2 linked regions of the Geobacillus stearothermophilus ATCC 12980 genome follow. The protein of the gene in region 1 binds, or shares a complex with, the protein of each later gene. Links are inferred from orthologs where the notes say so. Each region holds a gene or a part of one and is shown on either strand. Other genes may lie near its edges.

Evidence for each region.
Region 2: the proteins of clpC (region 1) and mecA are in contact, whole or in part, in a solved structure (PDB 3PXG), measured with the Bacillus subtilis proteins. The link is inferred for Geobacillus stearothermophilus ATCC 12980 from one-to-one orthologs.

What each region holds. Positions count from the first base shown.
Region 1 is NZ_CP128494.1:94,876-101,189, reverse strand. What follows is about bases 1,304-4,421. They hold clpC (ATP-dependent protease ATP-binding subunit ClpC), read right to left. Parts: upstream 4,022-4,421; coding sequence 1,586-4,021; downstream 1,304-1,585. Other genes in these bases: mcsB (protein-arginine kinase McsB), read right to left, coding at 4,018-4,421; radA (DNA repair protein RadA), read right to left, coding at 1,304-1,510. Also shown: more of radA, read right to left, coding at 140-1,303; more of mcsB, read right to left, coding at 4,422-5,109; protein-arginine kinase activator protein McsA, read right to left, coding at 5,114-5,662; transcriptional regulator CtsR, read right to left, coding at 5,677-6,138. UniProt on the Bacillus subtilis protein: Competence gene repressor; required for cell growth at high temperature. Negative regulator of comK expression. May interact with MecA to negatively regulate comK.
Region 2 is NZ_CP128494.1:685,374-690,321, forward strand. What follows is about bases 1,949-4,831. They hold mecA (adaptor protein MecA), read left to right. Parts: upstream 1,949-2,991; coding sequence 2,992-3,672; downstream 3,673-4,831. Other genes in these bases: spxA (transcriptional regulator SpxA), read left to right, coding at 1,949-2,071; QSJ10_RS03710 (TerC family protein), read right to left, coding at 2,122-2,781; cls (cardiolipin synthase), read left to right, coding at 3,769-4,831. Outside these bases: QSJ10_RS03690 (ABC transporter ATP-binding protein), read left to right, coding at 1-172; QSJ10_RS03695 (ABC transporter ATP-binding protein), read left to right, coding at 165-1,100; QSJ10_RS03700 (hypothetical protein), read right to left, coding at 1,188-1,370; more of spxA, read left to right, coding at 1,673-1,948; more of cls, read left to right, coding at 4,832-4,948. UniProt on the Bacillus subtilis protein: Enables the recognition and targeting of unfolded and aggregated proteins to the ClpC protease or to other proteins involved in proteolysis. Acts negatively in the development of competence by binding ComK and recruiting it to the ClpCP protease.

The DNA of each region.
Region 1 (6,314 bases):
GCCCCCCTATATATATTTACGTTGTTCGAAACAAAAAGTTCGGTCATTTCATGCAAAACATGATCGGGGCGGAGCAAGAGGATGCTTTAGCGAGCGCCCCCAGCCGTTTCCTATTTGCCCGTTCCCCCGAAGAAAGCATTCAAATCATCGTATGCTCGAGCGCCTCAGCCACATGGGAAACGCCGATCACCTGAACGCTTGCCGGCGGCTGCCAACCTGCCAAATTGTTTTTCGGTACAATGACACGGGAAAAACCTAGTTTGACAGCCTCTTGCACACGCTGTTCAATGCGGGAGACACGCCGCACTTCCCCGGTCAACCCGACTTCACCGATAATGACGTCGGTCGGATTGGTCGGCCGATCGCGAAAGCTTGAGGCGATGCTGACGGCGATGGCTAGGTCAATGGCCGGCTCATCAAGCTTCACTCCGCCCGCCACCTTCAAATAGGCATCTTGGTTTTGCAACAGCAGCCCGACCCGCTTTTCCAATACGGCCATAAGCAACGACACGCGGTTATGATCGAGGCCGGTCGCCATCCGCCTCGGGTTGCCGAAGCTTGTCGGCGAAACGAGCGCTTGAATTTCCACCAGAACCGGGCGCGTCCCTTCCATGGCCGCCACCACCGTCGAACCCGCCGCCCCGTGCGATCGCTCTTCCAAAAACACTTCGGACGGATTTTCCACTTCCCGCAGCCCGATGTCGCGCATTTCAAAAATACCGATTTCATTCGTCGAACCGAAGCGGTTTTTCACCGCCCGCAAAATGCGGTACGTATGATGCCGCTCCCCCTCAAAATAAAGGACGGTATCGACCATATGCTCGAGAATGCGCGGCCCGGCGATCGCCCCTTCTTTCGTCACATGGCCGACGATAAAAATGGCGACGCCTTTTGTTTTGGCGATTTTCATCAACTCAGCGGTGCACTCGCGCACTTGGGCGACACTGCCCGGCGCTGACGTAATATCCGTCCGGTACACCGTCTGGATTGAATCAATCACGACACAGGAGGGCTGAATCGTTTCAATCGCTGATACAATATATTCCAAATTCGCCTCCGCTAACACATACAGATGATCGGACTCGGCGCGAAGGCGCCCAGCGCGCAGTTTTACCTGTTTGACGGATTCCTCGCCCGATACATACAACACTGTATGCCTAGCCGCCAGTTGCGCTGAGGCCTGCAGCAACAGCGTCGACTTGCCGATGCCGGGGTCGCCGCCGATTAAGACGAGCGACCCTTTGACGATCCCCCCACCGAGCACGCGATTGAACTCTGCACTGTTCGTTTCGATGCGCGGCTCTTGCACCGCGGCAACGGCAGTAATCGGAACCGGTTTAGCGGACCCGGACGGCTCCGAATGGAGAAATGCCCCACGCACAGCGGTTCTGACCGGCTCGATTTCCTCGACGAATGAGTTCCACGTTTGGCATCCCGGGCAGCGGCCGAGCCACTTCGCCGATTCGTATCCGCACTCTTGGCAAACAAATTTCGTCTTCTTTTTCGCCATTGAACTAACCCTTTCTCTCTTGTGTTCCATATGGAAAAAAGGTATGGGCAGCATCGTGCCGCATACCTTTTTTCATCACATCACGGCCTGTTTTGCCAATACGACAAATTCCCCATCTTTCACATCAACGACGACTTTTTGTCCTTTGGCGATCGTGCCTTTTAACAGTTCTTCGGACAAACGGTCTTCAATATGTTTTTGCAAAGCGCGGCGCAACGGGCGAGCCCCGTATTCCGGATCGAAACCTTCAGCAGCGATTTTCTCAATCGCCGCCTCCGTCAATTCAAGGTCAATATCTTGCTCTTTCAGCCGTTTCACCAGCGTATCAGCCATCAGACGGACAATTTGTTTTAGATGGTCTTTTTCAAGCGAATGGAAGACGATAATTTCATCGATCCGGTTCAAAAACTCCGGACGGAACGCTTTTTTCAGCTCATCCATGACCTTGCTTTTCATGTCTTTGTATTGCTGGTTTCCATCCTGGATGTTAAAGCCGACATACTTGTTCCGCTTCAAAGCATCCGCGCCGACGTTCGATGTCATAATGATGATCGTGTTGCGGAAGTCAACCGTCCGCCCTTTCGAGTCAGTCAACCGCCCGTCTTCGAGCACCTGCAGCAAGATGTTAAACACGTCCGGATGCGCTTTTTCCATCTCATCCAACAGAACGACCGAGTATGGCTTGCGACGCACTTTTTCGGTCAGCTGACCGCCTTCTTCGTAGCCGACATACCCCGGCGGCGAACCGATGAGCCGCGATGTCGAGTGTTTTTCCATATACTCGGACATATCGATGCGAATGAGGGCATCTTCATCTCCAAACATTGCCTCGGCCAATGCACGGGCCAATTCCGTTTTCCCGACGCCGGTCGGGCCGAGGAAAATGAACGAACCGATCGGGCGTTTCGGGTCTTTGAGGCCAGCCCGGGCGCGGCGCACCGCTTTGGCCACCGCTTTGACCGCCTCGTCTTGGCCGACGACGCGCGAATGCAAAATTTCTTCCAGTTTCAACAGCCGCTCGGTTTCCGTCTCGGCCAGCTTCGATACCGGAATCCCGGTCCAACTCGAGACGACCGCGGCAATGTCTTCGACCGTCACTTCCAAATTTTCTTGGCCTTGTTTTTCTTTCCACGCACGTTTCGTTTCTTCAAGCTCTTCACGCAGCCGCTGCTCCATATCACGCAGCGACGCCGCTTTTTCAAATTCTTGGCTTTGCACGGCCGCATCTTTCTCTTTTCGCACTTCTTCAAGCTTTTGCTCCAGTTCTTTCAGTTTCGGCGGCGCCGTGAACGAACGGAGACGCACTTTCGAGCAAGCTTCATCAATCAAGTCGATCGCTTTATCCGGCAGGAACCGGTCGGTAATATACCGGTCGGAAAGTTTGACTGCCTGAATGATCGCCTCATCGGAAATCGAGACGCGATGATGCGCTTCATACCGGTCGCGCAGCCCTTTTAAAATTTGAATCGACTCTTCAACTGTCGGCTCATCGACGTGAATCGGCTGGAAGCGGCGCTCGAGCGCAGCATCTTTCTCAATGTATTTGCGGTATTCATCAAGCGTTGTCGCACCGATACATTGCAATTCTCCACGCGCCAAGGCCGGCTTTAAAATGTTCGACGCGTCGATGGCCCCTTCGGCTCCGCCAGCGCCGATTAACGTATGGAGTTCATCGATGAACAAAATGATATTGCCCGCCTGGCGAATTTCGTCCATCACTTTTTTCAGCCGGTCTTCAAATTCGCCGCGGTATTTCGTCCCGGCGACGACCGTCCCCATATCGAGCGTCATGACCCGTTTGTCGCGCAGCGTTTCCGGCACTTCGTTGTTGACGATTTGCTGGGCCAATCCTTCCGCGATCGCTGTTTTTCCAACCCCCGGTTCACCGATGAGCACCGGGTTGTTTTTTGTCCGTCGGCTCAACACTTCAATAACACGCTGAATTTCTTTGCTGCGGCCGATGACCGGATCAAGCCGCCCTTCGCGGGCAATCGCCGTCAAATCGCGGGCAAGGCTGTCAAGCGTCGGCGTGCTTACATGCGAAGCCCCCCCACCGCCGTGGCCCGATACCGATTCATTGCTGCCGAGCAGTTGCAACACTTGTTGGCGCGCCTTGTTCAAGCTCACCCCGAGGTTGTTCAGCACGCGAGCGGCCACGCCTTCCCCCTCGCGGATCAAGCCAAGCAAAATATGCTCCGTGCCGACATACGAATGGCCAAGTTTCCTCGCTTCGTCCATTGACAGCTCGATCACTTTTTTCGCCCGCGGCGTGTAATGGAGCGTATGGGACACTTCATTGCCGCGGCCGATGAGCGATTCGACTTCTTTTTGGATTTTATCCGGGTCAAGTCCAAGCGCCATGAGCGCTTTAGCAGCGATTCCTTCCCCCTCACGGATCAGCCCAAGCAAAATATGTTCGGTTCCGATATTGTTATGGCCGAGGCGGATGGCTTCCTCTTGCGCCAACGCCAGCACTTTTTGCGCCCGTTCCGTAAATCTGCCAAACATCATCGTTCATCACCCTCCATCTTTCTTCGTGTTTCCATCCTTAAGCGTTCCCGAATCAACGCCGCCCGGCGGACATCCCGTTCCTCAGGGCGAAGCACCCCTCCGGCATATTGTTGCAAAAATCCTGGCTGCGTCAAAATCATCAGCTCATTTAAAATGTTGCGCGAGACGTTTTTGATATATCCTAAATCGATCCCTAAACGCACATCCGACAGGCATTGCGCCGCCTCCTTCGAATCGATGACGCGGCAGTTGGCCAATATGCCGTATGAACGGAATACCTTGTCTTCTAATTGTATGCCCAACGTTTTCACTAATGCCTGGCGAGCCGCCCTTTCTTGGGCGATGAGCTGCTCAACGATCGTATGCAAATCAGCGACAATATCTTCTTCTGATTTTCCGAGCGTAATTTGGTTCGAAATTTGGAAAATGTCCCCTAAAGCCTCACTTCCTTCCCCGTACGTGCCGCGGACGACGAGTCCCAACTGGTTGATGGCAGGGATGATGCGGTTGATCTGCTGCGTCAGCACCAGCGCCGGAAGATGCATCATCACCGACGCCCGCAACCCCGTTCCGACGTTCGTCGGACAGCTCGTTAAGTAACCAAGCCGTTCATCGAACGCATAGTTGACATGCCCTTCAATCCAATCATCCAACTCGCTCGCCGCCTCAAGCGCCTCGGCAAGCTGAAGCCCTGGAAACAGACACTGAATGCGGATATGGTCTTCCTCGTTGATCATAATGCTGATTTCCTCATTTTCCGAAAGCAGGCAGGCGCCAAACGGCGAATCTTCAGCCAAATGCGGGCTGATTAAGTGCTTTTCCACCAATACCCGTTTTTCAATCGGTTGAAGCTCCGACATTTTCAACAGTTCAAACCGTCCCGCTTCCCCATACGGACGATGGACGAACGCGCGCTCAAACAAGGCAACGATTTGTTTCGCCTCTTCGCTGCTAAACAGCGTTGGGAAACGAAAATCAACAATATTGCGCGCCAGCCGGATGCGGCTGCTCAACACGATGTCCGAATTCGGCCCCTCCTGGCTCATCCAAGCGCTGACCGCTGTGTTGAAAAACTTTCCAAATGACATACCGCTACATCTCCCCCTCTCCACGTCGGCGAAGTTCGTCCTCTAACGAACGAATCTGGTCGCGCACCTCGGCCGCCCGCTCAAATTCCTCGCGGGCAACTAATTCCTGAAGCTTTTGTTTCAACGTGGCCAGCTGCTTCCGCAAATGGAGGACGCCGCCTTTTCGCTTCGGAATTTTCCCTGAATGAGCAGTATTTCCGCTATGAAGCCGTTTTAAAATCGGCGGAAGGTAACGGGCAAACGTCCGATAGCAGTCGGCGCAACCGAACCGCCCAATTTGCGTAAACTGGTGGTATGTCATTTGGCACGTCTCGCATTGAAGCAAATCCGGATTCGGGAACGCATTGGCCGTCACTTCTTTCATCGGAGCTTGAAAGTTGAGAAGCCCCGCTAACAAATTGTTGAGCGGAAAGTCGTCATGGCCATAGAGCATAAACGTATGACCATGTTCTTTGGCGCATTGCTCGCAAAGGTGAAATTCCGTTTTTTCCCCGTTGACTATTTTCGTAAAATGCATCGTCGCCGGGCGTTGCTTGCATTCTTGGCAAATCAATGCCTTCCCCTCCCCTACTTATACTTTAGCGACGTCAGCATCGCCTTTAACATGCGCGCCCGCAGTTCATCCCGCTCGGGCAAATCGATATATAAAACGGAGCGATCCATCACGCTCAACATCATTTTCGCTTCCCGCTCCGAAATCACCTTTTCTTCCATAAGTCGTTTTATCACATCTTCGGCGCTCGACTGGCTGATGCGGTGGTCGATCAGCTCGAGCAACTGGTCAATCAGCTGCGCCTCGCTTTTCGTCTTTACTTTCATAATGCGGATATAGCCGCCGCCACCGCGCTTGCTTTCAACAATATATCCGCGCTCGAGCGTGAATCTCGTGTTGATGACATAGTTGATTTGCGAGGGAACACATCGGAATTTATTAGCAATTTCACTTCGTTTAATTTCAACGATGTCTTGGTCGCTCATATTGAGTACTTGCTTCAAATATTGCTCGATAATGTCGGAAATGTTTGGCACTCTACCTCCCACCTTCCTCACAACCAAGCTGCTCCCTGCCCAATAATAAACGGGCATTCCTTGGGAAGAAGCATCACCGCCATCTTGTTGACTTTGACTATATTTGACCTTGCTTTTACTATACAATGTATGACGAAAAATTGCAAGGGCTACCGAAACAAGGGAGACTATCTATA
Region 2 (4,948 bases), 590 kb from region 1 along the record:
AATCGACTATGAGCTCGAGCCGCCGATGTTCCAAGTGTCTGATACGCACTATGCGGCGACATGGCTGTTGCATGAAAAGGCACCGAAAGTGGAACCGCCGGCGATCGTGCGCGAACGGATGAAACGGTTTGCTGACATCGTCGCCCGGAAAGGAGGGAAGCCGCGTGGCTAAGCAAAAGCTGCTTGAAGTGAAAAACTTAAAACAATACTTCCCGGCCGGCCGCGGCGAGGTGGTGAAAGCGGTCGACGGCGTCACGTTTGACATTTATAAAGGAGAAACGTTCGGCCTTGTCGGCGAGTCGGGCTGCGGCAAGTCGACAACGGGGCGGACGATCATTCGGCTGTATGAGGCGACAGACGGAGAAGTACTGTTTAACGGCGTTAACGTACACGGCAAAAAATCAAAAAAAGAGCTGAAAGAGTTAAACCGAAAAATGCAAATGATTTTCCAAGATCCGTATGCGTCGTTGAATCCGCGGATGACGGTCGCCGACATTATCGCTGAGGGTATTGACATCCACGGATTGGCGAAAACGAAAGAGGAGCGGATGCAGCGCGTCTATGAGCTGCTTGAGACGGTCGGGTTGAACCGCGAGCATGCGAGCCGCTATCCGCATGAGTTTTCCGGCGGGCAACGCCAGCGGATCGGCATCGCCCGGGCGCTCGCCGTCGAACCGGAATTCATCATCGCCGATGAGCCGATCTCGGCGCTGGACGTTTCCATTCAGGCGCAAGTCGTCAACTTGCTGAAGCGCCTGCAGCGTGAAAAAGGGTTGACGTACTTGTTTATTGCCCATGACTTGTCGATGGTCAAATACATCAGCGACCGGATCGGCGTGATGTATTTCGGGAAAATGGTCGAGCTCGCTGAATCGGAAGAGCTGTACCGCAATCCGATCCACCCATACACGAAGGCGCTCTTGTCGGCCATTCCGCTTCCTGATCCGGAAACGGAGCGGACGCGCAAGCGGATCGTTTACGATCCGGCGCAACATGGCTACAAAGATGGAGAGGAACTTGAATTCCGCGAAATTACGCCTGGCCATTTTGTGCTTTGTTCGGAGGAAGAGTATAAGCGGTATCGGGCGATGTATGCCTAGCCGAATCGAAAAAAGCGCCGCTCTTTCACCGCTGCATGATGCGAACGGTGAAAGAGCGGCGCCCACCTATGCGCCTGTTTTGGTGCGTTATTTTTTTCCCCCGACGACTTTCCATCCTTGTTGGATGCGGCGGGAGGCCTCGACATGCTTTCCACTTTTGTTTCGGCCGAACATCCGCTCTCCGATCGTGTTGCTGATGTTCCCCATCAATGCGGTGAGGACGACGATCAATGCCGAAGCAATGGCAAAGTCGATGAAATAGCCGGCCATCGGTTCTTCCTCCCTTTTCCTTTTCTACTTTGATTGTAGAGGATTTGCCTTCACTTTGGAAGAGGAAAGAAAGAAAATTGCATTTATCATCGAAAAACTATATCTTTCTTGGCCGATGTATTGTATAATATATTATGTTAAAGTCATTTCAATTTGCAAACGATTGGCAAAGCGGCTGATCGCTAGACTGGCGTCCAGGCCGTGTCGCTATGCTGTCAGACGTCAAACCGTCATAGCGGTGCACGTCTGTCGTCTGACGGACGAGGGAAGCAAGGGATTCCTTGTCAAAAGGAGTGATCGAAGTGGTCAAGCTATACACATCACCGAGCTGCACGTCATGCCGGAAGGCGAAGGCGTGGCTCGAGAAGCACAATATTCCTTATGTAGAACGCAATATTTTCTCTGAACCGCTCACGGTTGAAGAGATTAAAGAAATTTTGCGGATGACGGAAACGGGAACGGACGAAATCATTTCGACCCGTTCGAAAGTGTTCCAAAAGTTGAACATTAACTTGGAAGCTTTGCCGCTGCAAGATTTGTACGAGCTGATTCAGAAAAACCCAGGCATTTTGCGCCGGCCGATCATCATTGATGAAAAGCGGCTGCAAGTCGGTTATAACGAAGATGAAATCCGCCGCTTTCTGCCGCGCAAAGTGCGGGCGTATCAGCTTCGTGAAGCGCAGCGGCTGGTGAACGGGTAATAAAAAAACTTCTACATGGTCTGCCATGTAGAAGTTTTTTATCATTTGCTTTATGTGGCGCGCGACCGGCGGTGGGCCGCCAAGCCGAGCAAAACGGCAAGAATGGCCGTTAAGACCGGAAACAACGCCTCCCAGCGCGGGTCGTAAAACGGACGTAGCCGCTCTTCGGCAGTGATCATGTTTCCGGCTGTGTATGCCAAAAGGGCGCCGCCGGCATAAATCAGAAACGAAAACCGTTCCATGGCATAAAGGATGATTTTGCTGCCTAAAATGATGATAGGAACAGAAAAAAGAAAGCCAAAGATGACAAGCCCCATATGGCCTTGGGATGCTCCGGCGATGGCGATGACGTTGTCCATGCCCATAACGACATCGGCGGTGACGATCGTCTGGACGGCTTTCCAAAGCGACGGTTCGGCTTTAATGGCGGCATGTTTTTCGTCTTTTTGCCCCATGAGCTTCAAGGCGATCCAAAACAGGAGGAGGCCGCCAGCTAGCTGCAGAAACGGGATGGTCAACAGCCATACGACCGCTGCGGTCAGCAAAATGCGGACGGCGATCGCCAGCGCCGTGCCGAGGACAATGGCGATGTTCCGCTTTTGTTCCGGCAAGTTGCGGCTCGCTAACGCAATGACAACCGCATTGTCCCCGCCAAGAATGACATCAATGCCGATAATCAGCAAGATAGAAACGATGTATTCATCCACCATAGGCGTCCCTCATTCCGTTCGTGTTCATCATCATTATAGTAGGGCATGGCCGGTTTCATAACCAATTTTTTAAAATGCGTTTTTTTATTTTCCTTCTTTCGCTTTTTATCATAAAATAAAAGTACAAGATCATAAGTTTTGATTTAAATAGTTTCAGGGGCACAATCCCTTCCTTTTTTACTTCTCTGTTTTAGAAGGGAGAGTTGAGAAATGGAAATCGAACGCATCAATGAACATACGGTGAAGTTCTACATTTCCTATGTTGATATAGAGGAGCGCGGCTTTGACCGCGAGGAAATTTGGTACAATCGGGAACGAAGCGAAGAATTATTTTGGGAAATGATGGATGAAGTTCACGGGGAAAGCGATTTTTCGCTCGATGGCCCGCTTTGGATCCAAGTGCAGGCGCTCGAAAAAGGTCTTGAAGTCGTCGTGACGAAAGCGCAGTTGTCCAAAGACGGAAGCAAGCTCGAGCTGCCGCTTCCAGAAGAGAAATGGCGCGAGTTTTCGTTGTCAGCTGGTGAAAAGGTGGAATCGCTGTTCGGCCACCATTTCCACTTTGGTCAAAACGGGGACGCCGAGGAGAGAGAAGAGCAAGATGTCCTTCAATTCATCCTTTCGTTCAAGGATATCGAGGATGTCATTTCCTTGGCCCATCGCGCTGACTTCTCTCGGTTGTCGAATCGCCTGTTCCAATTTGAAGGCCGCTATTACTTGTTCGTGGAGTTTGACGAGCGCTACACCGAGCAGGAAGTGGACAATATGCTCAGCCTTCTGTTGGAATACGGAAGAGATTCCCAGCTGACGATTTATCGACTTGAAGAATACGGGACTGAAATTATGGGCGACAATGCACTTGAAACGATCAAAACGTATTTTCCAGCCTTATAATGTTTCCATTCCGCCGATTTCGCCGCCAGAAATCGGCGTTTTCTACGTTAGCGGAAGAAAAACGGCCATCATGAAGAGCCGGGTGGAGGGGTTTTGTTGCGAAACACATCTAGAGTGGCGATTCTCGTCGTCATTGTCGGCGCGTTGCTGGCATTGACGAACGGGTTTTGGGAAGGGAAGCTGCTTGGTCTTTTCAGCGTATTGATGTCTTGTTCCGTCATCTTTATTGCGCTGGTCATTTCTCTTGAGAATCGAAAGCCGGCGCACACGATCGCTTGGCTGGCGGTGCTGGGGAGCTTTCCGATTGTCGGCTTTTTGTTTTATTTATTGTTCGGACGCAACTATTGGCAACAACGGCGCTATAAAAAGAAAGCCGATTTTGATGAGGCGGTGCTGCTCAAGTTTCAAGAGCCGTCGCCGATTGCCGTCGAACGGCTGCCGATGGCGCCCCATCAGCGTCCGCTTTTGCGCCTTGCTTATCGCATCGGCCAGCATCCGGTTTCGCTTGCTTCGCAGACGGCGGTGTTGACGAACGGAGAGGAGACATTTTCTTCTATTTTTGCTGAACTGGAAAAAGCGGAACACCATATTCATTTAGAATATTATATTGTCCGTCATGATGAAATCGGCCAACAGTTGAAGCGCGTCTTGATGGAAAAAGCGCGTCAAGGTGTGCGCGTCCGTTTTTTGTATGATGCTGTCGGCAGCTGGAAGCTGTCGAACGATTATATCGAAGAGCTGCGCGCTGCCGGGGTTGAGATGATCCCGTTTTCGCCGGTGCGCCTGCCGTTTTTAAGCAACCAAATCAACTTCCGCAACCACCGGAAAATCATCGTCATTGACGGGAGTGTTGGCTTTGTCGGCGGGCTGAATATTGGCGACGAGTATTTAGGAAAAAACGAGTATTTCGGATTTTGGCGCGACACGCATTTGTTGATCCGGGGCGAAGCAGTCCGGACGTTGCAGCTTATTTTTTTGCAAGATTGGTATTATATGACGGGAGAGCGGCTGCTGACGCCGGACTACTTGTCGCCGCCTCGCATTGTAGAAGAAGGGCAAGGCGGCGTCCAGCTCATCGCCGGCGGTCCGGATCAAAAGTGGGAGGTCATTAAGCAGCTGTATTTTGCTATGATCACAGCAGCGAAACGGTCGATTTGGGTGGCTTCGCCGTATTTTGTGCCGGATGAAGACATTTTGACGGCGCTGAAAGTGGCAGCGCTAAGCGGCATTGATGTGCGGTTGCTTGCGCCGAAGCGGCCGGACAAAAAAATCGTTT